4 regions of the Streptomyces sp. NBC_01384 genome follow, and region 1 is predicted to be linked to each of the others. Evidence: riboswitches for the same ligand, from Rfam matches in the RefSeq annotation. Region 1 holds a riboswitch; each other region holds the start of a gene.
The links. Region 1 has a riboswitch for cyclic di-AMP ahead of OG747_RS05245 (C40 family peptidase). Riboswitches for the same ligand answer to the same signal wherever they lie in the genome.

Region 1 (7,564 bases):
GGGGAGTGGAACCGCATTCCGCCCGCGCCCTGCACCACCGGCTCCACGATCACCGCGGCCAGTTCGTCGGCGTGCCGCTCGATCAGCCGGCGCAGATGATCGGCGTACGACTCCTCGTACGCGACCGGCGGCGCGTCGGCGAACACCTGACGCTGGAGCACGCCCTGCCACAGCTCGTGCATGCCGCCCTCGGGGTCGCACACCGACATCGGCTGCCAGGTGTCCCCGTGGTAGCCGCCGCGCCAGGTAAGCAGCCGCTGCTTGCCCGGGCGGCCGAGCGAGCGCCAGTGCTGGAGGCACATCTTGACGGCGACCTCGACCGACACCGAGCCGGAGTCGGCGAGGAAGACGTGTTCCAGGCCCTCGGGCGTGATGTCGACAAGGCGCTTCGCCAGCCGGACGGCGGGCTCGTGGGTGAGCCCGCCGAACATGACGTGACTCATGCGCTCCAGCTGGTCGCGCGCCGCGTCGTTGAGGACCGGGTGGTTGTAGCCGTGGATGGCCGACCACCAGGACGACATGCCGTCGACCAGTTCACCCGAGCCGTCCGCCAGTCGGAGGCGTACCCCGCTCGCCGACTCCACGACGAGCGGTTCCTGGCGGCCGGGCATGGGACCGTACGGATGCCAGACATGCCGCCGGTCCAGGTCCAGCAGTTCACGTACGGGCAGCGTGGACGGCCCGGACAGGTCAGGCATTGGGGGCGAGGTCCGTTCCGGCACCTCGGCGGCGCACGGCGACGAGATCCGTCCGTGCTTCGGAGGGCTGCTCCTCCTTCACCCGCACGGAACCGCAGACTCCGCCGCCCGCGTGCGACCCGCACCCGGCATCCGCGTGCGAGCCGCAGCCGGTCTCGGCGTGCGAACCGCAGCCACCGCCGGCCGTCGCACGGTGCTCCGGCAGCGTCACCTCGCCCGCGCCCTCCACCTCGAACCCGGCGTCCGCGATCATCTCCAGGTCGGCCTTGCCGGCCTGGCCCTCGCTGGTGAGGTAGTCGCCCAGGAAGATCGAGTTGGCCAGGTGCAGGGCCAGCGGCTGCATGGTGCGCAGATGGACCTCGCGGCCGCCCGCGATGCGGACCTCGACGTCCGGGCAGACGAAACGGGCCATCGCCAGGATGCGCAGACAGCGCTGCGGGGTGAGGTTCCACTCCTTGGCGAGCGGGGTGCCCTCGAAGGGGATCAGGAAGTTCACCGGAACGGAGTCCGGGTCGAGCTCGCGGAGCGAGAAGACGACGTCGACCAGGTCCTCGTCCGACTCGCCCATGCCCGCGATCAGGCCGGAGCAGGCGGAAAGGCCCGCCGCGTGCGCCTTCTGGACCGTGTCCACCCGGTCGGCGTACGTGTGCGTGGTCGTGATGTCCCCGTACGTCCCCTCGGACGTGTTCAGGTTGTGGTTGTAGGCGTCCGCGCCCGCCTCGCGCAGCCGCTCGGCCTGGCCGTCGGAGAGCAGACCGAGGCAGGCGCACACCTCGACGCCCTCGTTCTGGTCCTTGATCGCCTTGATGGTGTCGGAGACCCGGTCCACGTCACGGTCGGTCGGACCGCGGCCGCTGGCCACCAGGCAGACCCGCTTGGCGCCCCCGGCGAGCCCGGCCGCCGCGGCCTGCGAGGCCTGGTCGGGCTTGAGCCAGGTGTACTTGAGGATGTCGGCCTTGGAGCCGAGCCGCTGCGAGCAGTACGAGCAGTCCTCGGGGCACAGACCGGACTTCAGATTGACCAGATAGTTGAGTTTCACTCGACGGCCGAACCAGTGCCGGCGGACCTTTCCGGCCGCGGCCACCACGTCGAGCACGTCGTCGTCGGACGTGGCCAGCACGGCCAGCGCCTCGTCACGGGTCGGCAGCTCGCGCCGAAGCCCCTTGTCCACCAGCGTGTTCAGCAGGTCCATAAGATCCGATCCTGACGTATACGTGCCGCTGAGGCCAAGGAGAGTTTGCACAACAGAGACGGTTCGACGTGTGGGTATTGCCACATCCTGGGCGGCGGGCCGCCCCGCTAGGGTCTGTGCACTGCCTACAAAGCGACCACCCTCATGACCACCCTCATGAGCAACCTCATGACGATCGTCATGACTCGCTCACGACCACTCTCAGGGCCCGGAGGCACCAGCATGGCGGGATCGCCGTTCGCGTGGATCGACGAGCAGGCGCACCAGCGCCGGCAGGCCGGACTCGTCCGCACCCTGCGCCCGCGCGCCGCCGACTCACCTCTCCTCGATCTGGCGAGCAACGACTACCTCGGACTCGCCCGCCACCCCGAGATCACGGCGGCCGCGGCGGAAGCGGCCCGCCGCTGGGGCGCCGGAGCGACTGGCTCCCGGCTGGTCTCCGGCACGACCGAACTGCACGGCGAACTCGAACGGGAGCTCGCCGACTTCTGCGGCTTCGAGTCCGCGCTCGTCCTCTCCTCCGGCTATGCGGCCAATCTCGCCGCCGTGACCACGCTCGCGCCGCACGGCTCGCTGGTCGTCTCGGACGCGGGCAACCACGCCTCGCTCATCGACGGCTGCCGACTGGCCCGAGGTACGACACAGGTCGTGGCGCACGCCGACCCGGACGCTGTTCGCAAGGCGCTCGGCACGCATGAGGGTCCCGCCGTCGCCGTGTCCGACACGGTCTTCTCGGTGGACGGCGACGCGGCCCCGCTGGCCGAACTCGCGACCGCCTGCCGTGAGCACGGAGCCGCGCTGCTCGTCGACGACGCGCACGGGCTCGGCGTCCTGGGCGATGGCGGCCGAGGCGCGCCGCACGCCGCGGGGCTGGCGGGCGCCCCGGACGTCGTCGTGACCGCCACGCTTTCCAAGTCGTTCGGCAGCCAGGGCGGCGCCGTCCTCGGCCCCGCCCCGGTCATCGACCATCTGGTCAACGCGGCGCGCACCTTCATTTTCGACACCGGGCTCGCGCCCGCGGCCGCGGGCGCGGCCCTCGCGGCGCTCAGGCTGCTGCGCCGCGAGCCGGAGCGCGCCGCCCGGGCCCGTGAGGTGGCGACGGCGCTGCACACCCGGCTGACGGCCGAGGGCCTGGAAGCCGTACGACCGGACGCCGCCGTGGTCTCCGTGCGCGCGCCGTCACCCGAGCGGGCCGTGCGATGGGCGGCGGACTGCCGGGAGGCGGGACTCGCCGTCGGCTGTTTCCGGCCCCCGTCCGTGCCGGACGGCATCTCGCGGCTGCGGCTGACCGCCCGCGCGGACCTCACCGACGCGCAGATCGAGCACGCCGTGGAGGTGATCAGCCGGAATCGGTGAACGGGCGAGGGATGAATTGGGTGGGGGCGAATGGGGTGAGGGACGGCTGAATGCGGGGTGACTGGGTGGGGGTCAGCTCAGTCCGGCGATGAAGCCCTCCCAGCTCGCAGGAGTGAAGAGCAGGGCAGGGCCCGCCTTGTTCTTGGAATCGCGCACGGCGACGAGTCCGGCCCAGGGGCCTGGGCCGGGTCGGGCCGTCTCGACGCAGTTGTTCATTCCCGTACTGCGGCTGCTGCGCAGCCACCGCAGGTCGCGGAGTGAAGTACTGGAGGGTACGTACCGAGGCAATGCAGTCATGGGGGTGCCTCCTTACGCGCCGTCACCTATCCCGGCGATGTAGTCCAACGAGTCCTCGGGTGAAAGGGCGTGGAACTGAAGGGCGTTGAAGGCCTCGGTGTAGGCCTGAAGGTCTTCTTTCCGTTCGAGGTAGAGGCTACTCGTCAAGTGGTCGAGAACAACCACATCCAGATCGCTTGTGTTCGGAAATGAGAAGATAACGAAAGGCCCGGTAACGCCGATGTGCGCCCCCGCGGCGAACGGCAGGACCTGAAGCCGCACTTGAGGAAGGGCGGCGGCCTCTCTCAACCGGTCCAGTTGCCGTGCCATGACCTCCGGCCCGCCGACCTCACGTCTTAACACCGCCTCGTCCAGGACCGCGGTCAGTTCCAGCGGCGGATTCGAACGCAGTACGTCCTGCCGGGCGAGGCGCACCTCGACGAGCGCGTCGAGTTTGCCGTCCTCGAGTCCGCCGACGGCGACCCGGGTCACCTCGCGGGCGTACTCGGGCGTTTGGAGCAGCCCCGGCACCACCGTGGTCTCCAGCGTGCGCATGCCGCTGGCCTGGGACTCCAGACTGATGAAGTCGCGGTAGGTCGGCGGAAGGACCCCGCGGTAGGCGTGCCACCAGTGGTGCCGCCCGTTGCCCTCGGAGCCGGCCAACCCGACCAGGAGCTCCCGTAATTCGGGCTCCGCGACGGCGTACGCGTCCAACAGGCGCTCCACGTCGGCCGGTTTCACCCCACTGATGCCCGTCTCGATCCGACTCACCTTCGACTGGTGCCAGCCGACGAGACGGGCCGCCTCACCACTCGTGATTCCCACCCCGGCGCGCAGCGCGCGCAGTTCGGCACCGAGCTTGCGGCGGCGCACCGCGGGACCGTGCTGCATGGCCGTACTCCTTACTCCTTCCGAGCCGCCCAAATACGCTCTGCCGTCGCAGAGTTCACCGCATCGAGCGACAGATATATGCATATCTCGGTGGATCGCACCCGTGACCGGCCCAGTAATGGCAGTCTGGCGCGAAGCACCAGTTCGGGACCGTACTCGAACCATCCGCTCCGTGTCGGACTCCGGTCCCGTGGGAAAGGGACGACGTCGCCATGGCAGATCACCAGGAAGCATCCGTCACTCTGCCGAGCGATCCCGCCTCGGTCTCCGCGGCCCGGAAATTCGTCGCCGATGTGCTGGCCGAATGGGGCCTGCCGAGCGACGCCGAAGTCGCGGACACCGTACGCCTGATCGTGTCAGAACTAGCCACCAACGCCGTCCAGCACACTTTCGGGCAGTCGCCCACCTTCACGGTGGCCGTCCGGCTCGACCGAGACGAACACCTGCGCATCGGCGTGACCGACAGCCATCCGCGCTTCCCGAAACGTTTGCCCGCCGCTGTCCAGCAGGACAACGGGCGGGGCATGGTGATCATCCGCTGGCTGACCGCCGAGTGCGGCGGCAGACTCGTGGTCCGGCCCACCCGGGAAGGGGGCAAGACGGTCTCCATCGAGCTGCCCTGGACCCTGTCGGCCCACCCGGTCACGGCCGGGGGGCCACAAGAGCCGTAAGGAGCGGCTCAGTTGGCCTGCTCTCCACCGATCCTGTCCTGCCGGTCCTGTCGCCAGTTCTGTCCTGCCGGTCCTGTCCTGCTGGTCCTCGCCAAGCCGGTCCTGCCCAAGTGGGCCCTGGCTCTACTGCTCCTGCCTCTGCTGTGCCGCGCGTCCGAAGGCGCCGCGCAGCAGGGCCCGGAAGGCCTCGGCCGCCGGTGCGGGCCGGTCGTCGGTCCGGTGGACGACGGAGATCGTACGACGCAGATCTCCCGGTTCCAGCAGCCGCGTCCCCACCGGAGTCGCCGCGGTCCTGGCCACCATGCCCGGCGCGGACTTCACCGTCGTCGTACGCAACACCCTGGTCTCGCGCCGGGCCGGGGTCGTGTGCGCGCTCGGGATCACGGGCGGGCTGCTCCTGCACACGGCGCTGGCCGTCGCCGGGGTGGCGCGCGCCCCAGGGGCCGGTTCGGGGCCCCGAGCGGGGTCGCCCGCGCCCCTGGCCCGGCAGCGGAGCCCCTGGCCGGGCAGCGGAGCCCCTGGCCGGGCAGCGGAGACCCGAGGGCGCACGGCCCCCCGGCGAGGTTGGCTCGCGCCTCGCGAGAGGACGACTGACGCCCCCGAGCGAGGCTGCTCGCGCTCCGAGGCGAGACCACTCGTGCCCCGAGGGGCGGCGGGGTCCCGGGAGGGTGCCGGCGCCACTACCGGCACCCTCCCGGGCAGGTCAGCTGACCCGGCCGTACCAGACGCTCTTCGTCCAGATCTTCTGCAGCTTCACGACCTCCCCGGTCTTCGGGGAGTGCCAGATCTTTCCCTTCCCGGCGTAGATGCCGACGTGGTACACGTTCCGGCCGGAGTGGAAGAACACCAGGTCTCCCGCTCTGCGGCTGGAGGCGGAGATGTGGTGCGTCTTGTTGTACTGCGCCGCGGCCGTACGAGGCAGCGTCTTGCCCGCCTTCTTGTACGAGTACAGCGTGAACCCGGAGCAGTCGAAACGGCGTGGCCCGGCGGCACCGTACTGGTACGGGGAGCCCTTCTTGGAAGCCGCGACCTGAAGTGCCTTCGTCGCCAGAGTGGCCGCTTCGGCGTCGGACGCGACGCCAGGGACCACGAGGCTGCCGCCCATGGCGGCGATGGTGAGCGCCGAGGCCGTACCGGCCCGGGTCCACAGCGACGGGACACGATTGAGCGCAGTCATGCGCAACCCTTCGTCAGCCGCCTGTGAAGGATGACCTGTCGGATTCGGACTGGCGAAGTAGCCCGGCCGCGTACTGCGGCTTCACCCCAAGGACCGCCCGGATCTCTCCGGCGGCCCGTCGTGCTGGGTCCTCCACTCCTGCCGATGCACATCTGTCGACCGGTCATCCGGGCAGCGGCAGGACTCGGCGTCCGCCCGGACCGCCCCGCCGTTGTGGCGGGGGCTTGTCGTCGGAAGGGATCTTCACGCATTGAAGTCGGAAAATCCGAGCGGAACCGGCGATTTGTGGGGTTACTCACCACTCACCCGTTCGGGTGGACACCCCTCTGTTCGAGGGCCGTTGGGGACACCGACGACGCCCGTACCAGCACCGGAGCACCTCATTCCGCCTCTGCGCTACGCGCGTTGCGCAACCTTTGCGGGCCCCCGAAGGGACCGGTGTCTACTCCATCAGGGGGTACGCCATCTGGTCCGTTTGAAACCCGGGCCGGACGCTTCGCCGACTCGGCGCGTGCGGCGGCCCGGGATGGACCCGGGGGCGGACCCAGGGAGGGACCGAGGGAGGGAGCGAGGTGTGGATGCGTCAACTGTCGGAGCCGGGCGGTAGCGTGACGCGGGCCGCGCGTCGCTCGCCGTCGAGGACACGCAGGGCCTGGGCCAGGGTCGGGGCGTGCACCTCGCTCTCGCCCCGCTGGTGCATCAGCGCGAGGGCGTCGCGCAGCGCCGTCGCCTTGCTGACCAGCGCCTGGGCGGCGCGCAGTCCGCGGTAGGTGTCCCCGGGGCGGGCCGGGTTGATGCGGCCGAGCAGGTCGACCACGTCGAGGTAACGGTCGATCAACTCGGCCTCGGCACGCGTCAGCGCGGGCAGCGGGGGCAGTTCGGGCACCATCGGCGGATCACCTCGCGTCGGGTGTGGCGTTCCTCGCACCGGGCGCGGTGCGCGAGGTCTTGCGGCTCGGGATGATCCCGTCCACCAGTCCGTACGCCAACGCGGCCTGCGCGTCCAGGATCTTGTCCCGCTCGATGTCGGCGGCGACTTGTTCAGGACTCTGCCCCGTGTGCCGTACGAGCATGTCCTCCAGCAGCCCTCGAGTGCGCATCAACTCCTCGGCCTGGAGGGCCAGATCGCTCGCCTGCCCCTGTACCGGCTCGGGAAGTGACGGCTGGTGGATCAGCACCCGGGCCCCCGGTAGCGCGAACCTCTTGCCCGGCGCACCGCCGGCCAGCAGCACGGCGGCGGCCGACGCGGCCTGCCCCAGACAGGTGGTCTCCACGTCGCAGCTGACGAACTGCATCGTGTCGT
Region 2 (7,564 bases), 3.9 Mb from region 1:
AGGGGTACGGCGGCTCATGGTCGAGGGCGGCGGGCGGGTGCACACCCAGCTGGTGCGCCAGGGGCTGGCCGACGAACTGCAGCTCGCCGTCGCGCCGCTGTTCGTGGGGGACGCGGACGCGCCGCGGCTGTTCGGACCCGGGGGGTATCCGCCCGGTCGGATGCGGCTGGTGGAGACACGGCCGGTCGGGGACGTCGTCCTCATCCGGTACGTCCCCACGGCGCCGGGCGTCGGTGGGCTCGCCTCCGCGGCGGACCGGCACTGGCTGGGGGTCGCGTGCGAGCTCGCGGGGCTGTGTCCGCCCTCGGAGACCGCGTTCAGCGTGGGGGCGGTGGTCGTGGCGGCCGACGGGACCGAGCTGGCGCGCGGGCACTCCCGGGAGGGGAGCGATGCCGTGGTGCACGCCGAGGAGGCCGCGCTCGCGAAGGTCGACCCCGCGGACCCGCGGCTCGGCTCCGCCACCGTGTACAGCAGTCTCGAGCCGTGTGCCCGGCGGGCGTCCCGACCCGCGCCCTGTGCGCGGTTGATCCTCGACGCGGGGGTACGGCGGGTCGTGACGGCCTGGCGCGAGCCTGACACCTTCGTGGCGGCTGCCGACGGCAATGGCCTGCTGGCGGCCGCGGGGGTCGACGTCGTCGTGCTGCCCGAGTACGAAGAGCGGGCGAAGCTGCCGAACCGCCACCTTCTTCCGGGGTGAACTCCTCCCGCCGGGGTGACCTCGAAAGCCTTCCGGGGTGACCTCGAAAGGCGGACGCCCGTGCCGGAAGGCGGACGCCCGTGCCGGAAGGAGGGGCGGGCGTAAACGTGTGTGCTTGGGGTCCCGCGTATGGCGTACACTGGTTTCAACGACGCGGGGTGGAGCAGCTCGGTAGCTCGCTGGGCTCATAACCCAGAGGTCGCAGGTTCAAATCCTGTCCCCGCTACTGAAGGCCAAGGGCCGGAACTCGGAAACGAGTTCCGGCCCTTGGTTTTTTCCCTGCCGCCCCGACGTTCTGTAGTCTTCTGGTCACTATGAGTCGTCCCGCTGCGAGTCGTCTGCGGTGGCTGGTGCGGCGCGGCCCGGCGCTCGCGCTGCTGCTCGCCGCGGGCGCCCTGTTCCTCGGGGCCTGCCACGGCGGCCACGACTTCGTGCCGCACGGCGGGACCGTCGTCGCCCCGGCCGGGGACCACCACGGATGCGGCGGCCCGGCGGACGCCGAACACGCCACGGACGAGCATCACATGGCCGCGCAGACCGGGGAGCGGAAAGGACCGCGAGGGGAGCCCCGGACGCGGCAGGCGCCGGGGTTGTCCTGGGCCCGCGCGTACTTCTTCGGCTGTACATCGTCGACGAGGGCGACGAGGGCACCGAGGGCGTTGCACGGGCTGCGGCGCACTGGGGTGCCGGGGGCCGAGCTGTAGGGCGTACGTACCCAGCCCGCCACGCGTGTCCCCCGGTCGGGCCACACCGGTCGCCTGCCGCCCCCGCTCCGGGAAACCTGGACGGGTGGGGCAGCGAGGAGGTGTGCAGCGGGCTGACGAGCCGGACGACGAGTCGTACGAACGGCTGTGCGGGGAGTCGTGCGACGAGCCGTACGACGAGCAGGCGCCCAGCCGGGTCGAGACGGACCGGAGCCGGATGTCGTATGCGCGCAGCTTCGTCCGGGTACTGCCCGCGCTGCTCATCGCCGTCGGCGCGTTCCACGACTACTTCACCCCGTCGGCCTTCACCGCGGGGCCCCTCTTCACGGCCGCGCCGCTGGTGGCCGCGCCGCTCTTCTCGCTGCGCGGCACGGTGCTCACCGGCACCGCGGCGGTCGTCGCGGTGCTCTCGATCCACGTCAGGCTCGGCGTCGTACTGCGCGTGGTCGCGATGACCGAGGTGATCACGATGGTGACGGTCGCCGTGCTGGCCGTGCTCATCAATATCCTGGTCCGCCGCACGGGCGAACGGCTCGCCTCGGCCCACGAGATCGCCGAGGCGGCCCAGCGCGCCGTGCTGCCGGAACCCGACGAGCGGATCGGCGGGGTCGAGGTCGCGGCGCGCTACGAGGCCGCGCAGGCGGGCGCGTTCATCGGCGGTGACCTGTACGCGGTGCAGGACTCCCCGCACGGCGTACGGCTGGTGGCGGGCGACGTACGCGGGAAGGGCATGGGCGCGGTGGCCGCCGTGGCGGTGGTCATCGGGGCGTTCCGGGAGGCGGCCGAGCAGGAGGCGACGCCGGAGGCGGTGGCGCAGCGGCTGGAGCGGGCGCTGGCCCGCGAGGGCACCCGGCGCGAGGGCCTCGACGCCTTCGAGGGGTTCACCACCGCCGTCCTCGCGGAGATCCCGCACGAGGGCGCGGTCGTACGGATCGTCAACCGCGGCCACCCGCCGCCGCTGCTCCTGCACGCGGACGGCACGCTGGTCACGCTCGCCGCCGCGAACCCGGCGCTGCCGCTCGGAATGGGTGAGCTGGGCAGCTGGCCGGACCGCGCCGAAGAGGCGGCGTTCCCGCACGGGGCAACGCTGCTCCTCTACACGGACGGGCTGTCCGAGGCCCGCGACGCGCACGGCCGTTTCTACGATCCGGCCGCGCGCCTCGCCGGACGCGTCTTCCCCGGCCCCGACGCACTGCTGGCCACGCTCGCGGAGGAGGTCCGCCGGCACACGGGCGGCGTCCTGACGGACGACATGGCGCTGCTCGCCGTACGACGGCCGTAGCCGCCGCGGAGGACTTCTCGATCGTTGTCACGAGGGGTGATCGGGCGGTTCCCCTCCGCATGACAACTGACACGCTGTCAAGTGACCCGGAAGTAGTGACGCGTGGTCAAGTCGTCCGATTTTCGCCGTTCGTGACCTGTAAGTCCTGGCCAAGAGTGGTTAATGATCAGTGCGAACGGCTTGGAATCAGGTACCCGGGTCTATTAACGTTCGATAACGCAGCGCGGTCGTCCCAGCCGTCACAAGAGTCGGCTCCGTGCGCACGCGCCGAATCCCGCAAGGGAACCGGGGAACCATCAACTTGGGGTGAATCGAGCGTCTTTCACGGTGGAGACACCGTGGGTCGACGCGCGTAGGAGACCTTCCTGCTCCGAACCCGTCAGCTAACCCGGTAGGCGAGAAGGAAGGAAAGGAGCACGCCCAAGTGGCGTCCAACCGGCCCGCCCAGCCCACTTCGTTCGCGCCGAACGACACCCAGACTTTTGGCTACGCCTACGGCAAGGACGAGGGCCCCTGGGAGGAGTGGAACCCCACCGAGGATTCCGTCCTTCCCGTCCGCGGCCGGCATCGCGTCTCCAAGCAGCGCGGGGGCGGACTCGCCCGCAGCTCCACGGTTCTGGGCGTCGGTGTCCTGGCCGCCGTCGGCGCGGGCGGCATGGCCACCGCGGCGCCCGGCAAGCCGCCGGTCTCCATCTCGCTGCCCGACTTCTCCTCGGTCACCGAATCGGCCAAGGCGCTGATATCCGACGGCGGTTCCAGCACGCCGAAGGCCTCCGCCACCCCGCTCACCAGCGCCGGTGTGAGCAGCGCCGACGCCGCGCGGGGCAACAAGGACGCGGGCGAGGCGCTGCGCGCCCGCATCATCCTGCAGGCCGAGTCGCAGCAGGACCAGGTCGACAAGGCGGCCCAGGACGCCGCCGAGGCCGCCGCCGCGAAGAAGGCGGTCACGCTGGCCGCCCAGGAGAAGGACGGCGCCGAGGCCAAGGTCGCCGCCGCGAAGAAGAAGGCGGACGAAGAGGCCAAGCAGAAGGCCGAGGCCGCGCGCCTCGCCGAGCTCGCCAAGAGCTACTCGCTGCCGACCTCCTCGTACACCCTGACCGGCCGCTTCGGTGACCCCGGTTCCATGTGGTCCTCCGGCTACCACACCGGCCTCGACTTCGCGGCCCCCACCGGCACGCTGATCAAGGCGATCCACGGCGGCACCGTCACGGAGGCGGGCTGGGCCGGCGCGTACGGCTACCGCACCATCCTCACCCTCGACGACGGCACCGAGCTGTGGTTCTGCCACCAGTCGTCCATCAGCGTCAGCGTGGGGCAGAAGGTGGCCACCGGCGACATCATCGGCCGCGTGGGCGCGACCGGCAATGTGACCGGGCCGCACCTGCACCTGGAGGTCCACCCGGGCGGCGGCGACGCGATCGACCCGATGGCGTGGCTGCAGAGCAAGGGCCTGAACCCCTGATCCTTCCGGCGCGACGGGCCTGATTCCTGATCCCTCCGGCGGGCCGGGCCCGCAGGTGGAATGCGGAATGTGGAATACGGCCGTCCGGTACGGGCGTTGAAGTCAGGCATGACTTCTCTCCGCAAGCTCGGTTCCTCCGGCGTCGAGGTCTTCCCGCTCGCCCTCGGCGGCAACGTCTTCGGCTGGACCGCCGACGAGGCGCAGTCCTTCGCCGTGCTCGACGCGTACACGGCCGGGGGCGGCAACTTCGTCGACACCGCCGACGCCTACTCCTCCTGGGTCCCCGGCAACGAGGGCGGCGAATCGGAGACGATCATCGGCAAGTGGTTCGCCGCGCGCGGCAACCGCTCCGACGTCGTCCTCGCCACCAAGGTCGGCAGCCACCCCCAGTACAAGGGGCTGTCCGCGAGCACCGTCAAGGCGGCGGCCGACGCCTCGCTGCGCCGCCTGGGCACGGACTACATCGACCTCTATTACACCCACTTCGACGACACCTCGGTGCCCGTCGAGGAGATCATCGGCGCGCTGGACGAACTGGTCCGGGCCGGCAAGGTCCGGGAGATCGCCGCCTCCAACATCTCCGCCGAGCGGCTCGCGGAGTCCGTGGAGTTCTCCGACCGCGAGGGCCTCGCCCGCTACGTCGCCCTCCAGCCCCACTACAACCTCGTCTCGCGCGACACCTACGAGGGCCCGCTCCAGGAGGTCGCTTCCCGCACCGGCCTGGCCGCCGTCCCGTACTACGCGCTCGCGTCCGGCTTCCTCACCGGCAAGTACCGCCCGGGCACGACGGTCGACTCCGCGCGCGCCGCGGGCGCTGGCAAGCACCTGGAGACCGAGCGGGGCCTGAAGGTCCTCGCCGCCCTCGACGAGGTCGCCCAGGCCCATGACGCCGAGGTCGCCACGGTCGCCCTCGCCTGGCTCGCCGCCCGGCCGACGGTCGCGGCCCCGATCGCGTCGGCGCGGACGGTGGAACAGCTTCCGGCGCTGCTGGGCGTGGCGGACCTGAACCTGACGGACGCGGAGCTCGCGAAGCTGACGGAAGCGTCCGCCTGAGGCCTACGCCTGAGAGGAGTTGTACGCCGGATACGGCGTCGCCGGTGCGGGATACGGCGTCGCGGTGGCGGGGTACGGCGTCGCGGTGGCGGGGTACGGCTGCCCGGGTATCGGCGCGTAGCCGTAGCCGTACCCGGGCCACGGCGGCGGCACCTGCATCGGCACCTGTGTCGGCACCGGGACGGCCGGGGCCATCGCCCGGGCCGCGTACGCGAGGGAGGGGCGGGCGACCTCCCGGCGGCGCCACAGCTCATGGAGCAACTCCCGCTCCCGTACGACGAAGTCGGCGTTCGCGCGGCCACTGCGCCCCCGGTGCCGCAGAAACGCGAGCGAGGTCGCGTACGCCTCGTACTGGGCGACCGAGCGCGCCGCCTCCTTGCCGAAGTGGTGGGCGGCGTAGTCGCGGGCCAGCCGCCGCGCCCGCATCGAACCGAGCACATACGGCTCGGGCGGGGTCAGCCACCCGGCGGCGGCGTACGCCGGAAGTTCGGTCTGTACGGTCTTCAGCTCCCGCTGCCGCGTCCAGATGACGAGGAAGGTGAGCAGCCCGAACGCGGGCACCATGAACGCGCCGTACACCGCGTAGAACCCGTACTCGCCGAAGTTCGACGAGCCGTTCCACATGGAATGCATGCCCATCGCGAGCAGCAGCCCGGCGAGGGGCAGCAGGACGCGGCGCAGGTGCTGGCGTTCGGCGGATTGCGCCGCGATGCCGAAGCCGATGCCGGTGAACACGGTGAACAGCGGGTGCGCGAACGGTGACATCACGACGCGGACGAAGAAGGTCGCGGCGGTGACGGAGGCCAGTCCGCGGTCGCCGCTGAGCTGGTCCGTGCCGAAGGCGGTGCCGAGGTAGAGGATGTTCTCGGTGAAGGCGAAGCCGGTCGCGGTGACCCCGGCTATGACGACCCCGTCGACGATGCCGGTGAAGTCCCGCCGACGGAAGAGAAAGATCAGCAGTACGGCGGCGGCCTTCGCGGACTCCTCGACTATGGGCGCGATGACGGTCGCGCCGAGGGTGTCCGCGCTGGAGGGATCGGCGGTCGCCGTCTCTATCCATCTGGTCGCGAAGCTGTTGGCGACGATCGCTATCAGCGCCGCCGCGCAGGCGCCCCAGGCGAAGGAGAAGAGCAGGTTCCGCCAGGGGCCGGGCTCCACCCGGTCCAGCCAGCGGAAGGCGGCGACGAGGAGCGGGACGGGCAGTACGGCGAGGCCGAGGCCCACCAGGAAGCCCTCGGTGCCGGTCTGTTGGCGGACCAGGGCCAGGATGACGAGCCCGGAGAGCGCGAGCAGGGTGATCGGCGCGCCGTAGCGCACCGACTTCCGCCGCCACCAGTGCGCGTGCCGCGGCGCGCCGTCGGCCGGGCCGCCGGTGGGACCGCCGGGGTACGTGGGGTACGCGGGAAAGGTGGCCACGGCATTGACCCTAACGAGGGAGGGGCGCTGCCCGCGACGCTGCCTGATGTCGTCCGCGGGTGTTCAGTCGCCGGATGTGTGCTGGTCTCGGTGCTGTACGGGGTGCTGTACGGGGTTCTGTACGGGGTTCTGTACGCGTCGGAACAGCAGGTCGTTCACCACATGACCCTTGTCCAGTCCCTGGCCCTCGAAACGGGTCAGCGGCCGGAAGTCCGGACGGGGCGCGTAACCGCCGTCCGGCTGGGTGTTCTCGAAGTCCGGGTGTGCGCCCAAGACTTCCAGCATCTGTTCGGCGTACGGCTCCCAGTCGGTCGCGCAGTGCACCAGCGCGCCCGGCTTGAGGCGGGTCGCGGCGAGGGTGAGGAACTCCGGCTGGATCAGCCGCCGCTTGTGGTGCCGCTTCTTGGGCCAGGGATCGGGAAAGTACACGCGCAGCCCGCTGAGCGAGTCGGGCGTGAGCATCTCCCGCAACAGGATGATCGCGTCGCCGTTGCCGACCCGGATGTTGGACAGTCCGTTCTGGTCGGCGAGATTGAGCAGGTTGCCCTGGCCCGGCGTGTGCACGTCGACGGCGAGGATGCCGGTGTCCGGGTCCTCCGCCGCCATCTGCGCGGTGGCCTCGCCCATCCCGAACCCGATTTCGAGCACGACGGGCCGCTCACCCCCGAACAGCTCGGCCAGATCGATCACCCGCTGCCCGTCGATGTCGAGCCCCCACTTGGGCCACAGCCGCTGCAACGCGTCCGCCTGCCCGGCCGTCACCCGGCTGCGCCGCGGCTGGAAACTCCGGATCCGCCGCTCGAAGTGCGACCCGGCGGGGTCGGCCATCGGCCCGTCGGGGAACCTGGGCTCCCCCTTGGCGCGTAGATGCCTCGGGGAGCCTTCGGTGGCGCCGCTGGTGGTGCCGCCGGTGGAGGAGGTGAGCCGGGGCTCTTCGGGGGAGTCAAGGG
Region 3 (7,564 bases), 4.6 Mb from region 1:
CTTCACAAGCTTGGGCATGCCCTCTGCTACACTGCGCGGCCCACGTGCCCCAGGTCATGGCGGCGGAGGGGAACCACCGTGTACTGCGTACCGCTGTCAACACCCTGTGAGCTGCCGCTCCCGGCGCCCAAAGGGGTCGAACCGCCCCTCCGCTTCACCCGCCGGAAACACTCCCGGAACGCTCCGCCGAGCACGCTCCCAAGCCCGGTGAGCCCCCCGAGAGCACCCGAGCGGCCCAGCCGCCCCTCGACAGGGTCCAATTCCTTGTGAAGAACTTCACGAAGTTTTCCGGCGGCGTGTCGCCGAGAGGGTCCGGATGGCCCTCTGGGCGCGCTCATACGTTATCCGACCTGCTCAGGAGAGGCTACCAGTGGGTAGCAAAGTCTCGTCGGAGCTGCCACGCGGGAGCCCCACACGCCCTGCCGGGACGCACAGGACTCACGCGACTCACGCGACTCACGCGACTCACGCGATGGACCACGCGATCCCGTCGAGGATGTCGTGCTCGCTCACCACGACCTCCTCCGCGCCGATCCGCTCCATGATCGAGAGCAGTACGAGGGCCCCGGCGGCGATGACGTCCACACGCCCCGGGTGCATCGAGGGGATCGCGGCCCGCTCGGCGTGGGTGGAGGCCAGCAGCGACTCGGTGATCTCACGGACCTTCTCGTACGGGACACGCGAGTGGTGGATGGCGGCCGAGTCGTACTCGGGGAGGTTCTGCGCGATGGCCGAGACCGTGGTGACCGAACCGGCGAGGCCGACGAGGGTATGGGCCTCGCGCAGGGGGACCGTCTGCTCGGCGAGGTCGAGGGCCGCCTCGATGTCGGCGCGGACGACGTCGATCTCAGCGGGGGTCGGGGGGTCGCTCACCACCCCGTCGTGCACCAGGTGCCGCTCGGTCATCCGTACACAGCCGATGTCCACGGAACGGGCGGCGCGTACGTGGTCGTCGCCGACGACGAGTTCGGTGGACCCGCCGCCGATGTCCACGACCAGATACGGCTTGGCGAGGTCGTCCCGGCCCGTCAGTTCCTTGGTCGCCCCCGTGAAGGAGAACTCGGCCTCCTGGTCGCCGGTGATGACCTCGGGCTCGACACCCAGGATGTCCAGCACACCGCGGACGAACTCGTCCCGGTTCTCGGCGTCGCGCGAGGCGGAGGTCGCCACGAAGCGCAGCCGCTCCGCGCCGCGCTCCTTGATGATCGCCGCGTACTCGCGGCAGGCCGCGAAGGTGCGGTCCAGCGCCTCGGGGGCGAGCCGTCCGGTGCGGTCGACGCCCTGACCGAGCCGGACGATGATCATCCGCCGGTCCAGCTCGACGAGTTCACCCGTCTCAGGGTTCGCGTCGGCGACGAGCAGCCGGATGGAGTTCGTACCGCAGTCGATGGCGGCGACACGGGTCACTTGTCGTCCTCCCTGTCCGTCTCGTCCAGACCGAAGAACCCGCCTCCGTTGGCACCGAGCTTCAGGATGTCCTCCTGAGTCTGCATCGGCATCACACACGGGCCCTTGGCCCACCACTCCGGCAGCATCGCGATCGCCTCGTCCCCGAGGGGGTTCACTCCCGGCCCCGCGGCCAGGGAGTGCGCCACCAGTACGTGCAGACACTTCACCCGGTCCGGCATGCCCCCCGCGCTCGGGAAGCCCTCCAGCACCTCGATGGCGTCGCGACGCGCGATGTAGTCCTCGTGGGCGGCCCGGTACGCGGCGGCCAGCTCGGGATCGGTCGCCAGCCGCTCCGTCATCTCCTTCATGACGCCGCCTGCCTCCAGCGTGCCGATCGCGGAGGCCGCCCGCGGGCACGTCAGGTAGTACGTCGTCGGGAACGGCGTACCGTCGGGCAGCCGGGGCGCCGTCTCGACCACGTCGGGCTGACCGCAGGGACAGCGGTGCGCGATCGCACGCAGCCCGCGCGGCGGCCGGCCGAGCTGTTGCTTGAATGCCTCGACGTCCGCGTCGGTCGGCTCGGTGCGCGGGGTGGGCGGCGGGGGCGTTTCCATGCCTGTGCTCAAGTCTCTTTCTTCATCAATTCACCGGTTCACCAGTTCGTCGGTTCACCAGTTCACCGGTTCGTCGGGTCAGCGGTCGGAGCGGTCCGACTTGTCGACGCCGTCCCAGACATTGGCGTACCAGGGGCGGGCTGCCACCCCCGGGTTCGTACGCGACTGCTTCGCCGCGGTCGGGTCGATCACGACGTATCCGGTCTCGCCCGGCATCACATAGTGCAGCCGTTCCCGGATCTGCTGCTTCGCGTACGCGTCGTCCTGCCAGCGCGCCTTCAGGTCACGCAGCTGTTCGACCCGCGCGCGGGCCTGCTCCCGCTGGCGCTCCAGATCGGCGATCTCGGCGCGCTGGGACACGTACTGCCTTATCGGGTAGGCCAGGGCCACGATCAAGGAACAGAGTACGAGAGCGAGGAGCGCGGCGCGGCCCGTCAGCCGCGAGCGGCGGGCCTGCCGCTTGGTCTGCGAGCGGTAGACCCGGGCCGCCGTCTGCTCGCCGAGCAGCCGCAGCCTGGTCGCGGTGGAGAACCGGTCCCTGTCCTTCCCGGCCATGAGTCCCGCCTCCCCAGTACTACGGTCCCGTCATGTGCGTACGTCCCCGCACACGGTACGGGACCGAGTACGGGGACGTACGTACGACTGGCTAAGGATGGGCCCTGCCGATGGCCATGGCTCGGCCCTGCCGAGGTCAGCCCTTGCTGTGCTTACTGGTTCGCAGAGCGAAACCGCGGGAACGCCGAGCGGCCCGCGTACACCGCGGCGTCGTCGAGGATCTCCTCGATGCGCAGCAGCTGGTTGTACTTGGCGACACGGTCCGAGCGGGCCGGGGCGCCGGTCTTGATCTGACCGCAGTTCACCGCGACGGCGAGGTCGGCGATGGTGACGTCCTCGGTCTCGCCGGAGCGGTGGGACATCATGCACTTGAAGCCGTTGCGCTGGGCCATCTCTACGGCGTCCAGGGTCTCGGTCAGCGAGCCGATCTGGTTCACCTTGACGAGCAGGGCGTTCGCGGAGCCCTCCTCGATGCCACGGGCCAGGCGCTCCGGGTTGGTGACGAAGAGGTCGTCGCCGACGATCTGGACCTTGTCGCCCAGCTTGTCGGTGATGACCTTCCAGCCGGCCCAGTCGTCCTCGTACAGCGGGTCCTCGATGGAGACCAGCGGGTACGCGGAGACGAGCTCCTCGTAGTACTCGGTCATCTCGGCGGCCGAGCGGGACTTGCCCTCGAACTCGTACTTGCCGTCCTTGTAGAACTCGGACGCGGCGACGTCGAGCGCGAGCGCGATCTGCTCGCCGGGGATGTAACCGGCCTGCTTGATGGCCTCGAGGATGAGGTCGAGCGCGGCACGGTTGGACTCCAGGTTCGGGGCGAAGCCGCCCTCGTCGCCCAGGCCGGTGGACAGACCCTTGGTCTTCAGCACCTTCTTGAGGGTGTGGTAGACCTCGGCGCCCCAGCGCAGGGCCTCGGAGAAGGACTCCGCGCCGATCGGGGCGATCATGAACTCCTGGATGTCCACGTTGGAGTCGGCGTGCGAGCCGCCGTTCAGGATGTTCATCATCGGAACGGGCAGCAGGTGCGCGTTCGGGCCGCCCAGGTAGCGGAAGAGCGGGAGGTCGGACGCCTCGGAAGCGGCGTGCGCGACGGCGAGCGAGACGCCGAGGATGGCGTTGGCGCCGAGGGAGCCCTTGTTGTCGGTGGCGTCCAGGTCGAACATCGCCTGGTCGATCAGGCGCTGCTCGGTGGCGTCGTAGCCGACGAGCTCCGGGCCGATCTGCTCGATGACGGCGAGGACGGCCTTCTCGACACCCTTGCCGCCGTAACGGTTGGGGTCACCGTCACGGAGCTCGATGGCCTCGAAGGCCCCCGTGGAGGCGCCGGACGGGACGGCGGCACGACCGGTGCTGCCGTCGTCGAGGCCGACCTCGACCTCGACCGTGGGGTTGCCTCGGGAGTCCAGGATTTCCCGGGCTACGACGACGTCGATGGACGGCACGAGCATCTCCTTCTGGGATGTGACGCGGGTAACGCGGAACCTGTGATGACTCCGCGACATGAGCCTAACCGCCCCGGGGGGATCGGCCAGCCGGTCGCCCACCCTTTGGGCAGAACTGAACGTACACATTGTTTCAGAACGGAACAAAAACGGAAACAAAAAACCCCGCTCCAGTGCGTACGGGGGAACACGCACCGGAGCGGGGGGCCCGTGGGGACGGGGGGTGGTCCTCATCGGTGTCTCCAGTGTGGAGACCCCTTCTATGAGGGACCTGTCATTCAGCTGGGGCGAAGCTGCCGATCATCAGCCGAGGTGCAGCTGCTGACCCGGGTAGATGAAGTCCGCGTCGTCGATGATGTCCTTGTTCAGCTTGAACAGCTGCTGCCAGCCACCCTTGACCTTCTTCTTCTCGGCGATCGAGCCGAGGGTGTCGCCCTTGACGACCTTGTACGCGCCGTCGCCCTTCTTGACCTTCTTGCCGGTCGGGGTGGACACGGTCTTCTCGACGGCCGGGCGGGTCGCCGAACGGGAGGCCGCGGTGTCCGCCGACCGGGTGGTACCGGCGCTCGCCGAGCTGGAAGAGCCCGAAGAGGTGGAGGGGGTGGACGGGCTGGACGGGGTGCCGCTCGCACCACCGGTGTACGCGGCGCTCGACAGACCCGTGCCGCAGGTCGGCCAGGCGCCCTTGCCCTGCGCGGCGAGGACCTTCTCGCCGATGGTGATCTGCTCGGACTTGGAGGCCTGGTCGGCGGTGGAGGAGTACGCGGTGCCGCCGTACGCGGCCCAGGTGGAGGCCGAGAACTGCAGACCGCCGTAGTAGCCGTTACCGGTGTTGATGGACCAGTTGCCGCCGGACTCGCACTGGGCGACGGTGTCCCACTCGGAGGTGGTGGCGGCGGAGGCGCTGCCGGCCGCCATCAGCGGGGCGGCGATGGCGATGCCGGTGACACCGGCGAGCGTGGCGATACGGGTGGCCTTGTTCGGACGGCGGTGCTTGCCCTTGCTGGAAAGCAGCATGGAGTGATCCCCTCACCGACGCCTGCGAGGTGAGCTGTCGGGTTCGGGCGGGTGAGTGCCCGGCCGTGCGCTCTGGGCGCACGGCTTCACCCCAAGCCGCTCCGGTCAACTACCGGGCGCGGCGCTTACCTTGGGTCCCCCGCTCCTGCCTACGGCGCTGACGCGTCGACTGTTCCCGTGCGGCCGTTGGCAGGATTCGGCGTTGCGACCGTCGGGGCCCGCTGTGGCGAGCGGTGATGACCGTAAGCAGTCGATCCGGTGAATTCCAAAGACGATCAGGGCCTTTGAGATCCATATCTCACTCGCGCCAAACCGGACATTCCACGACGAACCATGACGTGAACTGCCCCTACTTTTCGCCCGATTGAGCACCAACTGCAAGGCTCTGACCGGGAAGGATGAGGTTCGGGTCGACGCCGACGGTCTTCTTGTTCGTGTCGTACAACTCGGTCCATCCGCCTTCGAGATCAAGGGCGTCGGCGATGGTGCAGAGGCTGTCTCCGATACGAACGACGTACAAACCGTCGATGACCTCACGGGACACACCGGAGTCGCGGGAGGCATGCCGGCCGGAGGCGTCGTCGGTACGACCGTCCAGCAGACTGTCGGTCGCACTCTCGTCGGCGCTGCCGCCGCGGTGACGTCCGGCGCCGGTCGTCGCACCCTCGGACGTAGTCGAAGAGTCATCGTTCTGCCCGGAGTTGTCCGAGTCGCTGCTCTTCGTCCCATCCGTGGCCGAGCTGTCGGTTCCCTGGGTGTCGCCGGTCGCGGCCTTCGTCGTGCTCTCGGTCGCATTCGGGGATGAAACGGACGAAGGCGAGTCAGATGAAGACGAATCGGATGACGGCGAACCGGACGGCGACGCGTCGCCTGATGAACCGGACGAACCAGATGAACCAGACGAAGTGGACGAACCCTTCGAACTCGATGATTTCGTCGAGTTCGTCGAGTTCGTCGAGTTCGTGGAGCTGGACGAGCTGAACGAGCTCGACGCATCGGGTGTGCTCGACGAGTCGTTCGCCACGCCCGTGTCGACCGCGACGTCACCGGATTTCTTGCTGAGTCCGGAGAGCGGTCCGCAGGTGGGCCAGGCGACGAGACCCCGGCCGTCGAGCACCTTCTCGGCGATGGCTATCTGCTGCGAGCGGCTGGCCTCGTCGGCGCTCGGCGCGTACTTGAGGCCGCCGTACTTCTCCCAGTCGGCCTGGCTCATTTGGAGCCCGCCGTAGTACCCGTTGCCGCTGTCGGCGCTCCACTGGCCGGCGCTCTCGCACTCCGCGACCCGGTCCCAGGTGGTGCCGTCGGCCGCGTGCGCGCTCGCGGCACCGAGCAACGGGATCGCGATCGCCGATCCGGTCACTCCTGCCGCGACGATGAGGGCCGGGGCCTGACGGGGGCGACGATGGCGGCCGTTCCCGGAGAGCATGCGGAAGCCTTTCGCGTGACAGCAGGTGACTACGCGGCGGATGAGCCGCGTTGACGAGTGAACGTATCCGCACCCGATCACTTGTCACAAGTCGATGCAGCGCAGATCACGTGAAGATCACAGAGTTGATGATGCGTCAGGTTTGCGACAGCCCCCGGCACGGCTCCGACGCACCTCCGGCCTGCCTCCGACACGCGCGGTCGACCCTGGGGGACGAGGACGCGGTTGAAGCGCTTTTGGTGTGCGTCAGCGACGAGACGGTCCATCTCGGGTCGGCTCTCCATGGCCCCGGACACGGCTTCGTCCACGTAGGACTCATAGACGGTGACTTCCGGATGTTGGTCAAGCCATCCGTCGGAGTCCTCGCCCACGCAACGCAACGTGACTCCCGGTACCGTCACCCCGTGAACGCCCCACATTTCGAACCTGAACTCTTCACCTGGGAGTTCGCCGCCGACCCCTACCCTGCCTACGCATCGCTCCGCGAGCATTCACCCGTGCACCGCACCACACTTCCCAGCGGTGTCGAGGCGTGGCTTGTGACTCGGTACACGGACGCCAAACAGGCGCTCGCCGACCAGCGGCTCTCCAAGAATCCCGTGCACCATTCCGACGACGCCCGCGGCAAGAGCAAGACGGGCATCCCCGGCGAGCGCAGCGCCAACCTCATGACCCACCTGCTCAACATCGACCCGCCGGACCACACGCGGCTCCGGCGGCTCGTCTCCAAGGCGTTCACCCCCCGTCGCGTCGCCGAGTTCGCCCCCCGCGTCCAAGAGTTGACCGACCGCCTCATCGACCAGTTCGCGCAGACCGGAAGTGCCGACCTCATCCACGAGTTCGCGTTCCCCCTCCCCATCTACACCATCTGCGACCTGCTCGGTGTCCCCAGCGAGGACCAGGACGACTTCCGGGACTGGGCGGGGATGATGATCCGGCACGGTGGAGGGCCGAGAGGCGGTGTCGCCCGGTCGGTCAAGAAGATGCGCGCCTATCTCGCGGAGCTGATCCACCGCAAGCGGGAGGCTCTCCCGGATAACCCCGGCCCCGGCGAAGACCTCATCTCCGGGCTCATCCGCGCCTCCGACCACGGCGAGCACCTCACCGAGAACGAAGCCGCG
Region 4 (7,564 bases), 6.0 Mb from region 1:
CGGACATGCCCGCGGCGAGCGTGGGCAGCAGATCGGCGAGCGAACCCGCGCCGTACTCGGGGACGGGCGCGGAATCGATGGCCAGCGGTTCCGGGCGGTCCCAGGTCGGCAGTGCCATCAGCGGGTGATGTCCGCGGTCGCCTCGGAGAGGGACTGCGCGAAGGCGAGGGCCTGGCGCACCGTCTCCGGGCCGTCCCCGGCCTCACTGACGCGCAGGCTCAGGTCGTCCGCCGTCGAATTGCCCGTGTAGCCGTGGTCCGCCTCGCAGTTGGGGTCGCCACAGGCCGCCGGCTCCAGGTCGATGCGGGAGACCGCGCCCCAGCCGATGGTCAGGACGACCTCGCGGGGCAGGGTGCCCGGCGCGTACGACTCCGGGTTGGCGACGACTCGACTGACGACCACCGACGAGATCCGGCCGAGTTTCACGGACTCCGTCGACGTCGTGGCGTACGGGGTCGGTGAGGTCGTGTCCGCGTTCTGCTCGTCGGTGTGGCTCACGATGAAGCGGTTGCCGGTGAGGACGAGCACGGTGACGTGCCGGCGCACCTCGTTGGCATCGAACGTCGTCTCCTGGTGGACCAGGTACGACCGTATGGTCTCGCCGCCGATCGCGGCCTCCACCGCCTCGGCCACGAGGGCCGGGTAGTAGCCGCTGCGCTCGATCGCCGCTCGCAGCCCCTGGGTCGTCGTACTGGTCTTGGCCATGACGTCCATCCTACGGTGGCCCACTGACTGCGAGGCACCGCTCGCGGGTGTCTGTCGTGGACGGATCAGAACGAATCGCCGACGGCGGCGGGCCCGGGCTCGGCTCAGACGACGGGAAGCCTCCGGGGGCCGAGGTCGTCGCGGACGGGGGCGCGGGCCAGCCGCACGGTGGCGCCGAGCACGCTCAGGCCGCGCGGGGCGACCACCACGGGCTCCAGGGAGACGGCGACGACCTCCGGATGGTCGTCGACCAGCCGCGAGACGCGCAGCATCAGCTCTTCGAGGGCCGCCGTGTCGACCGGCGCCGAGCCGCGCCAGCCGAACAGGAGCGGCGCCGTCCGGATCGACCGGACCAGCGAGGTCGCGTCCCGGTCGGTGACCGGAATCAGCCGGTGCGCGGTGTCTCCGAGGAGCTCCGACGCGGCCCCGGCTAGGCCGAACGACAGCACCGCTCCGGCCGCCGGATCGATCACCGCCCGTACGACCGTGTCGACGCCGCGTGGTGCCATGCCCTGGACGACCAGCCGCAGCTCCTCCGCCGTGCCGAAGAGGTCGGTCAACTCCGCGTACGCCCTGCGCAATTGCTCCTCGTCCGCGAGATCCAGACGTACGCCGCCCAGGTCGGCGCGGTGCCGCAGGTGCGGGGCGGTGGTCTTGAGGGCCACCGGGTAGCCGAGGGTATGCGCGGCCGTGGCGGCCTCGTCGGGCGTCGGCGCGGGCAGCGCCCGGCGCACGTCGATGCCGTACCGCCCGAGCAGCACGCAGGCGTCCTCGGCACCGAGCGTCAGTCCGGTGCCCCGCGCGAGCAGCCCGTCGATCTGCTCGGCGGCGCCCTTCTCGTCGATGTCCTCGTACTCGGGCACCTTGCCGGGCTCGGCCACCTCCCGCCGCCACTGGGCGTACCTCACCGCCTCGGCGAGGGCCCGGACGGCGCGCTCGGCGGCGGGGTAGGCGGGGATGAGACGACGGTTCGCCTCCGGGGGACCGCTGACCGGAGTGGCCAGGCGTTCCGCGGGTCGGAGCGCCCGGTCGGCGCCGGGTGCCGCGGAGGCCGCCTGTGGTGCGGTACTGGCCGCCGCGGACAGCGCCTCCGCGAGCCCCCCGAGCTCGACGTGCACCACGAGCACCGGCTTCGCCGGGGCCGAAGCCGAGGCCGAACGCAGGGCCTTTGCCAGGGCCGCGTCCTGGGCCGACGTCTCCCCCACCGCCGGTATGGCGGTCACCACGACCGCGTCGCACCTGTCGTCGGCCAGCGCTTTCGCCAGCGCCCTGTGGAAGTCCGCCGCCGAAGCCGCCGTGGTCAGATCCAACGGAGGAAGCGGCCGAAGCCCTTCGGCGAGACACGCGTCGAACGTCAGCAGCCCCAGCGACTCCGAGTTCCCGAGGATCGCCACCCGGGGGCCGGGCGGGAGCGGCTGGCGTGCCAGCAGAAGCCCCGCGTCGACCAGCTCGGTGATCGTGTCGACCCGGATCACCCCGGCCTGCCGCAGCAGCGCGGACACCGTGGCGTGCGGCAACCGCGTGGCCCGTACGGCGTGCCCCTGCGGAGCGGCGGCGTGCCGCGCGCCCTGGACCACGACCAGCGGCTTCGCCGCCGCCGTCCGCCGGGCGAGCCGGGTGAACTTGCGCGGGTTGCCGATGGATTCGAGGTACATCAGGGCGACGTCCGTGTCCGGGTCGTCGTACCAGTACTGGAGTACGTCGTTGCCGGACACGTCCGCCCGGTTCCCGGAGGAGACGAAGGTGGATACGCCGGTCACCCCGGTGACGCCGCCGCCGCGCCGGTGCAGCCGGGACAGCAGGGCGATCCCGATCGCACCGGACTGGGCGAACAGGCCTATCCGTCCGGGGCGCGGCATCTCTGGCGCGAGCGAGGCGTTGAGGCGCACCTCGGGGGATGTGTTGATGACCCCGAAGGCGTTCGGCCCGATGATGCGCATCCCGTACGTACGCGCCTGGCGGACGAGTGCGCGCTGGCGCTCGCGCCCTGCGGAACCGCTCTCGGCGTATCCGGCGGAGACGACCACGAGCCCCTGCACCCCGTGCTCGCCGCACTCCGCGACGACCTCCGGGACGTACGGCGCGGGCACGGCGACGACCGCGAGGTCGACGGGCTCGCCGAGGTCGCTGATGTCCTTGATGGAGCGGTAGGCGGGAACTCCGTCGAGCTCCTTCTCCTGGAGCGCCTTGTTCACGGCGTACAGGCGCCCGGTGAACCCGGCGTCGCGAAGGTTGGTGAGGACACTGCGACCCACCCCGCCGGGTGTGCGCCCCGCGCCGATGACGGCGACCGAACCGGGTGCGAGCAGCCGCTGCACGGACCGGGCCTCGGCGCGCTGCTCCCGCGCGCGCTGCACGGCGAGCGACCGGTCGGTGGGTTCGAGGTCGAACTCCAGGCGTACGACGCCGTCCTCGAAGTGCCGCTTCTGTTGGTATCCGGCGTCCGTGAACACCTTGATCATCTTGGTGTTGGCGGGCAGCACCTCGGCGGCGAACCGGCGGATGTCCCGCTCCCGGGCGACGGCCGCGATGTGCTCCAGGAGGGCCGAGGCGACCCCGCGGCCCTGGTGGGCGTCCTGCACGAGGAAGGCGACCTCGGCCTCGTCGGCGGGCTCGGAGGCGGGCAGGCCGTCGGCATTAATCCGGTCATAGCGTACGGTGGCGATGAACTCGCCGCCGACCGTGGCCGCGAGTCCCACCCTGTCCACAAAGTCGTGGTGCGTGAAGCGGTGGACATCCTTGGCGGACAGGCGCGGGTAGGGCGCGAAGAAGCGGTAGTACTTCGACTCGTCCGAGACCTGCTCGTAGAAGCTCACCAGACGCTCGGCATCGTCGACGGTGATGGGCCTGATGCGAGCGGTGCCGCCGTCGCGCAGCACCACGTCGGCCTCCCAGTGGGAGGGGTACTCGTGCCGGTCCGACGAGGTCTGCATGGGCCCCAGAGTACGGCTCGCGTCCGACAACGGCGCGAGGCAGGCTAGGGGCACCCAAGTCGGATCCAGGCCGGGGTCCGATGCGGGGTTCGGGACAGGATCAACGCCTGCTCCGGACCCGCTTCACGTGTGGAACACTGGTCTAGACAACCCTGAACACCTGAAGGGCAGCATCACATGGCTGAGCGCCGCGTCAACGTCGGCTGGGCCGAGGGCCTCCACGCCCGTCCCGCCTCCATCTTCGTCCGGGCGGCCACGGCCTCCGGTATCCCCGTGACGATCGCCAAGACGGAGGGCAACCCCGTCAACGCGGCCTCCATGCTGGCGGTCCTCGGCCTGGGCGCCCAGGGCGGCGAGGAGATCGTCCTCGCCTCGGACGCCGAGGGTGCGGACATCGCACTCGACCGGCTGGCGAAGCTGGTGGCGGAGGGTCTCGAGGAGCTCCCCGAGACCGTCTGAAGATCCCGCCGCCCCCTTTTGCGCCTGAGCCGGCGCCGCTCTCGCGGAGCGGGGTGCTCGCCGCGGGGGTTCCTCAATTGATGGCAGGGGTGCTCTTCACATCAAAAGACGCCCCCCATACATAGTGAAGGGCTCGCCTGAAAACATCGGGCGGGCCCTTCGCTTTTCCGAATTACGGGCAGCGAAAGTAATCCCCCGCGAATTACCCCTCTTTGTATACGGCGCCGGTGTTAATGACGCAGGCCCGTCATGTTTACGGGATGTTGCGAAGTCCTCACACGGTCCGGACGATCTCCCCCGCCGGGAAAACGCAGCCGGTGCGCGACCGTCGCGCGCTCGGTGTGCAGCGCCGTGACCGCCCGCGCCCGCTCGCTGTCGCCGCGCGCCACCGCGTCCACGATCCCGCCGTGCTCCGCCCAGGACTCCGCCGGATTGGCCGGCGCCTCGACCGCGTACATCCAGGCGATCTTGTGCCGCAGCTGGGCCAGCGTGGAGGTCAGCGCGGGGCTTCCGGAGGCCTGCGCGAGCGTCTCGTGGAACCAGCCGCCCAGCGAGCGCAGATCCTCGCTGTTCCCCCTCCTGGCCCGCTCCTGCCCCAGTCTGACCAGGCCTCGCAACACCTTGAGGTGGGCCTCGGTGCGCCGCTGTGCGGCTCTGGCGGCGCCCAGCGGCTCCAGAAGCATGCGCATCTCCAGCAGGTCCGCGGCCTCCTGCTCAGTGGGCTCCGCGACGCACGCGCCCGCGTGTCGACGGGTGACGACAAAGCCCTCGGCCTCCAGGGTGCGCAGGGCCTCGCGCACCGGGACGCGCGAGACGCCGTAGCGGCGCGCGAGCAGTTCCTCGGTGAGCCGGCTGCCGCGCTCGTAGACACCCGCGACGATGTCGTCACGGATCGCCGTGCATACCGAGTGCGCGGGAATGCGCATGACCGGACCTCCGCCTTAATCCCCGCGAAACGCGGTCGATTGACGCTTGTTCATTGACTCTATTGCAGAGAGCCGGAATTTCCGATGGCGGGCCGGAATCCATGGATATTTTTTGGACAGACAGCCGTTCGAAACGACGAAGCCCCGGCTCGGGTGAGCCGGGGCTTCGGAAGTTCTGACGCCGGTCGTCAGACGTTCACGTCGTCAGACGTTCACTCCGTGCGAGCGGAGGTAGGCGACCGGGTCGATGTCGGAGCCGTACTCCGATGTCGTGCGTGCCTCGAAGTGGAGGTGGGGCCCGGTGGTGTTGCCGGTGGCCCCGGAGAGGCCGATCTGCCGGCCCGGGGTGACCGTCTGGCCCACGGAGACGCCGATCGACGACAGGTGGCCGTACATCGTGTAGGTGCCGTCGTGCATCTTGAGGACGATCTGGTTGCCGTAGGCACCACCCCAGCCGGCCGTGACGACCGTGCCGGAGCCGACCGCGTGGACCGAGGTGCCGGACGCGGCGTGGAAGTCGACACCGGTGTGGGTGCCGGAGGACCAGAGGCTGCCGCCGGTCTTGTAGCCGGTGGAGATGTACGAGCCGGTGATCGGCAGGACGAAGGTGTTGAGGCGCTTGCGCTCGGCGGCACGGGCGGCGTGCTCCTTGGCCTCGCGCTCCTTCTTCGCCTCCTCGGCGGCCCTCTTCCGCGCGGCCTCCTCGGCCTTCTTCTTCGCGGCGGCCTCGTCGGCGGCGTGCTGCTGGGCGGCGGCCTGCGCGTCGATCTTGGCGGCGACCGAGTCACCGATCGAGATGGCCTGGTTGAGCCCGGTCTGCTCGACGGAGGCGTCCGCCGCGAGCGCCGGGGCGGCCAGGGTTCCGATGACGCCGGTGGTGGTGAGCGCGGCGACGCCGACGGCGTTCGAGGTGGTGCGCTTCGCGCGGCTCGGACGACGGTGTTTCCCGGGGCCACAGGTGAACGCCATGGAGAGGCTGGTCCTTTCCTTCCCTCTCGCCTACCGGGTTAGCTGACGGGTTCGGAGCAGGAAGGTCTCCTACGGACCCCCTCCTGGGAGGGCGTCCGATTCACCCCAGGGACTGCGTATGGGTCCCCGGCTCCCCTGGCTCGCGCCGTACGGGGACTCGGCGATGACTGTCCGGTGCCGCGGGCGCGGCGCACTGCCTGACGAACAGCCGGACCGACGCTAAACGGGGCATCTTTCAATCAACAAACGGATCACGGCTTTTGTAGTGCATGCCACAGGGCAGACAGGCAACCTCCCTACCAATACGGACATCTTGGGGACGAAGTCCGGGCGAAAGAGGGCCCGGGCGACTCTTCAGTCACCCGGGCCCCTACGAAGTCGTGCGGTACTCCCCCGCGCTCTACCCCGCCTCTACTCCGCCGTCACGACGGTCACTTCACCGATTCCGAGGGCCTTGACGGGCTCCTGGATCTGCGCGGCGTCACCGACGAGGACGGTCACCAGGCGGTCCACCGGGAAGGCGCTCACGGCGGCCGCGGTGGCCTCCACGGTGCCGGTCGCGGCGAGCTGCTGGTACAGCGTCGCCTGGTAGTCGTCCGGCAGATACTGCTCGACCTGGTCGGCAAGCGTGCCCGCGACGGCTGCCGCGGTCTCGAACTTGAGGGGCGCCACCCCCACCAGGTTCTGCACGGCGACGTCGCGCTCGGCGTCCGTCAGGCCCTCGGCGGCGAGGGTGCGCAGCACCTTCCACAGGTCGTCGAGCGCCGGGCCGGTGTTCGGGGTGTCCACGGAGCCGCTGATGGCGAGCATGGCGATACCGGTGGCCCCCCCGGAGGGAGAAGGCGCGGCGGAACGCAGGACCTGGCCGAACGCCCGCACACCGTAGGTGTAGCCCTTTTCCTCGCGCAGGACACGGTCCAGGCGCGAGGTGAGGGTGCCTCCGAGGCAGTACGTGCCGAGCACCTGGGCGGGCCAGACACGGTCGTGCCGGTCGGCGCCGACACGGCCGATGAGCAGCTGCGTCTGGACCGCGCCGGGGCGGTCCACGATGATCACGCGGCCGGTGTCGTCGGCGGTCACCGGCGGCACGGGGCGCGGCTCGGCGGACGAACCGGTCCAGGCGCCCAGCGTCTCCGCGAGCAGCTCGTCGAGGTCGACGCCGGTCAGGTCGCCGACGATCACGGCGGTGGCCGTGGCGGGGCGTACGTGCCGGTCGTAGAAGGCGCGTACGCCCGCCGAGTCGATCTTCTGGACGGTCTCCTCGCTGCCCTGGCGCGGGCGCGACATGCGCGAGGTCGCCGGGAACAGCTCCTTGGAGAGCTCCTTGGCGGCTCGGCGGGCCGGGTTGGCCGTCTCGTGCGGGATCTCGTCGAGCCGGTTGCGCACCAGCCGCTCGATCTCGCTGTCCGCGAACGCCGGTGCCCTCAGGGCGTCGGCGAGCAGACCGAGCGCCTTGGGCAGGCGCGAGACGGGCACCTCGAGCGACAGCCGTACGCCGGGGTGGTCGGCGTGCGCGTCGAGGGTGGCCCCGCAGCGCTCCAGCTCGGCGGCGAACTCCTCGGCGGAGAGCTT

Region 2: another riboswitch for cyclic di-AMP. It lies ahead of OG747_RS23510 (M23 family metallopeptidase); the one in region 1 lies ahead of OG747_RS05245 (C40 family peptidase).
Region 3: another riboswitch for cyclic di-AMP. It lies ahead of OG747_RS26805 (transglycosylase family protein); the one in region 1 lies ahead of OG747_RS05245 (C40 family peptidase).
Region 4: another riboswitch for cyclic di-AMP. It lies ahead of OG747_RS32890 (M23 family metallopeptidase); the one in region 1 lies ahead of OG747_RS05245 (C40 family peptidase).

What each region holds. Positions count from the first base shown of each region.
Region 1 covers NZ_CP109559.1:1,203,927-1,211,490, reverse strand. Annotated here, with positions in the region: gene OG747_RS05280 (adenosylmethionine--8-amino-7-oxononanoate transaminase) at 1-698, opposite strand, end outside; gene bioB (biotin synthase BioB) at 691-1,890, opposite strand; gene OG747_RS05270 (8-amino-7-oxononanoate synthase) at 2,113-3,246, shown strand; gene OG747_RS05265 (DUF397 domain-containing protein) at 3,319-3,543, opposite strand; gene OG747_RS05260 (helix-turn-helix domain-containing protein) at 3,556-4,413, opposite strand; gene OG747_RS05255 (ATP-binding protein) at 4,626-5,084, shown strand; partial or broken gene OG747_RS05250 (LysE family translocator) at 5,386-5,514, shown strand; gene OG747_RS05245 (C40 family peptidase) at 5,788-6,261, opposite strand; cyclic di-AMP (ydaO/yuaA leader) riboswitch at 6,265-6,451, opposite strand; gene OG747_RS05240 (hypothetical protein) at 6,845-7,150, opposite strand; gene OG747_RS05235 (ATP-dependent Clp protease proteolytic subunit) at 7,158-7,564, opposite strand, start outside.
Region 2 covers NZ_CP109559.1:5,102,139-5,109,702, forward strand. Annotated here, with positions in the region: gene OG747_RS23490 (dihydrofolate reductase family protein) at 1-697, shown strand, start outside; tRNA gene OG747_RS23495 (tRNA-Met) at 850-923, shown strand; gene OG747_RS23500 (hypothetical protein) at 1,012-1,401, shown strand; gene OG747_RS23505 (PP2C family protein-serine/threonine phosphatase) at 1,619-2,683, shown strand; cyclic di-AMP (ydaO/yuaA leader) riboswitch at 2,939-3,096, shown strand; gene OG747_RS23510 (M23 family metallopeptidase) at 3,108-4,145, shown strand; gene OG747_RS23515 (aldo/keto reductase) at 4,254-5,198, shown strand; gene OG747_RS23520 (PrsW family intramembrane metalloprotease) at 5,202-6,614, opposite strand; gene trmB (tRNA (guanosine(46)-N7)-methyltransferase TrmB) at 6,678-7,564, opposite strand, start outside.
Region 3 covers NZ_CP109559.1:5,802,140-5,809,703, reverse strand. Annotated here, with positions in the region: gene OG747_RS26825 (exopolyphosphatase) at 466-1,407, opposite strand; gene OG747_RS26820 (DUF501 domain-containing protein) at 1,404-2,003, opposite strand; gene OG747_RS26815 (septum formation initiator family protein) at 2,082-2,558, opposite strand; gene eno (phosphopyruvate hydratase) at 2,711-4,006, opposite strand; gene OG747_RS26805 (transglycosylase family protein) at 4,304-5,017, opposite strand; cyclic di-AMP (ydaO/yuaA leader) riboswitch at 5,022-5,184, opposite strand; gene OG747_RS26800 (hypothetical protein) at 5,367-5,561, opposite strand; gene OG747_RS26795 (hypothetical protein) at 5,749-6,246, shown strand; partial or broken gene OG747_RS26790 (transglycosylase family protein) at 6,156-6,443, opposite strand; gene OG747_RS26785 (cytochrome P450) at 6,848-7,564, shown strand, end outside.
Region 4 covers NZ_CP109559.1:7,183,552-7,191,115, reverse strand. Annotated here, with positions in the region: gene OG747_RS32915 (alkaline phosphatase family protein) at 1-118, opposite strand, end outside; gene OG747_RS32910 (DUF5998 family protein) at 118-705, opposite strand; gene OG747_RS32905 (GNAT family N-acetyltransferase) at 810-3,638, opposite strand; gene OG747_RS32900 (HPr family phosphocarrier protein) at 3,816-4,097, shown strand; gene OG747_RS32895 (GntR family transcriptional regulator) at 4,328-5,023, opposite strand; gene OG747_RS32890 (M23 family metallopeptidase) at 5,228-5,992, opposite strand; cyclic di-AMP (ydaO/yuaA leader) riboswitch at 6,005-6,165, opposite strand; gene OG747_RS32885 (M16 family metallopeptidase) at 6,404-7,564, opposite strand, start outside.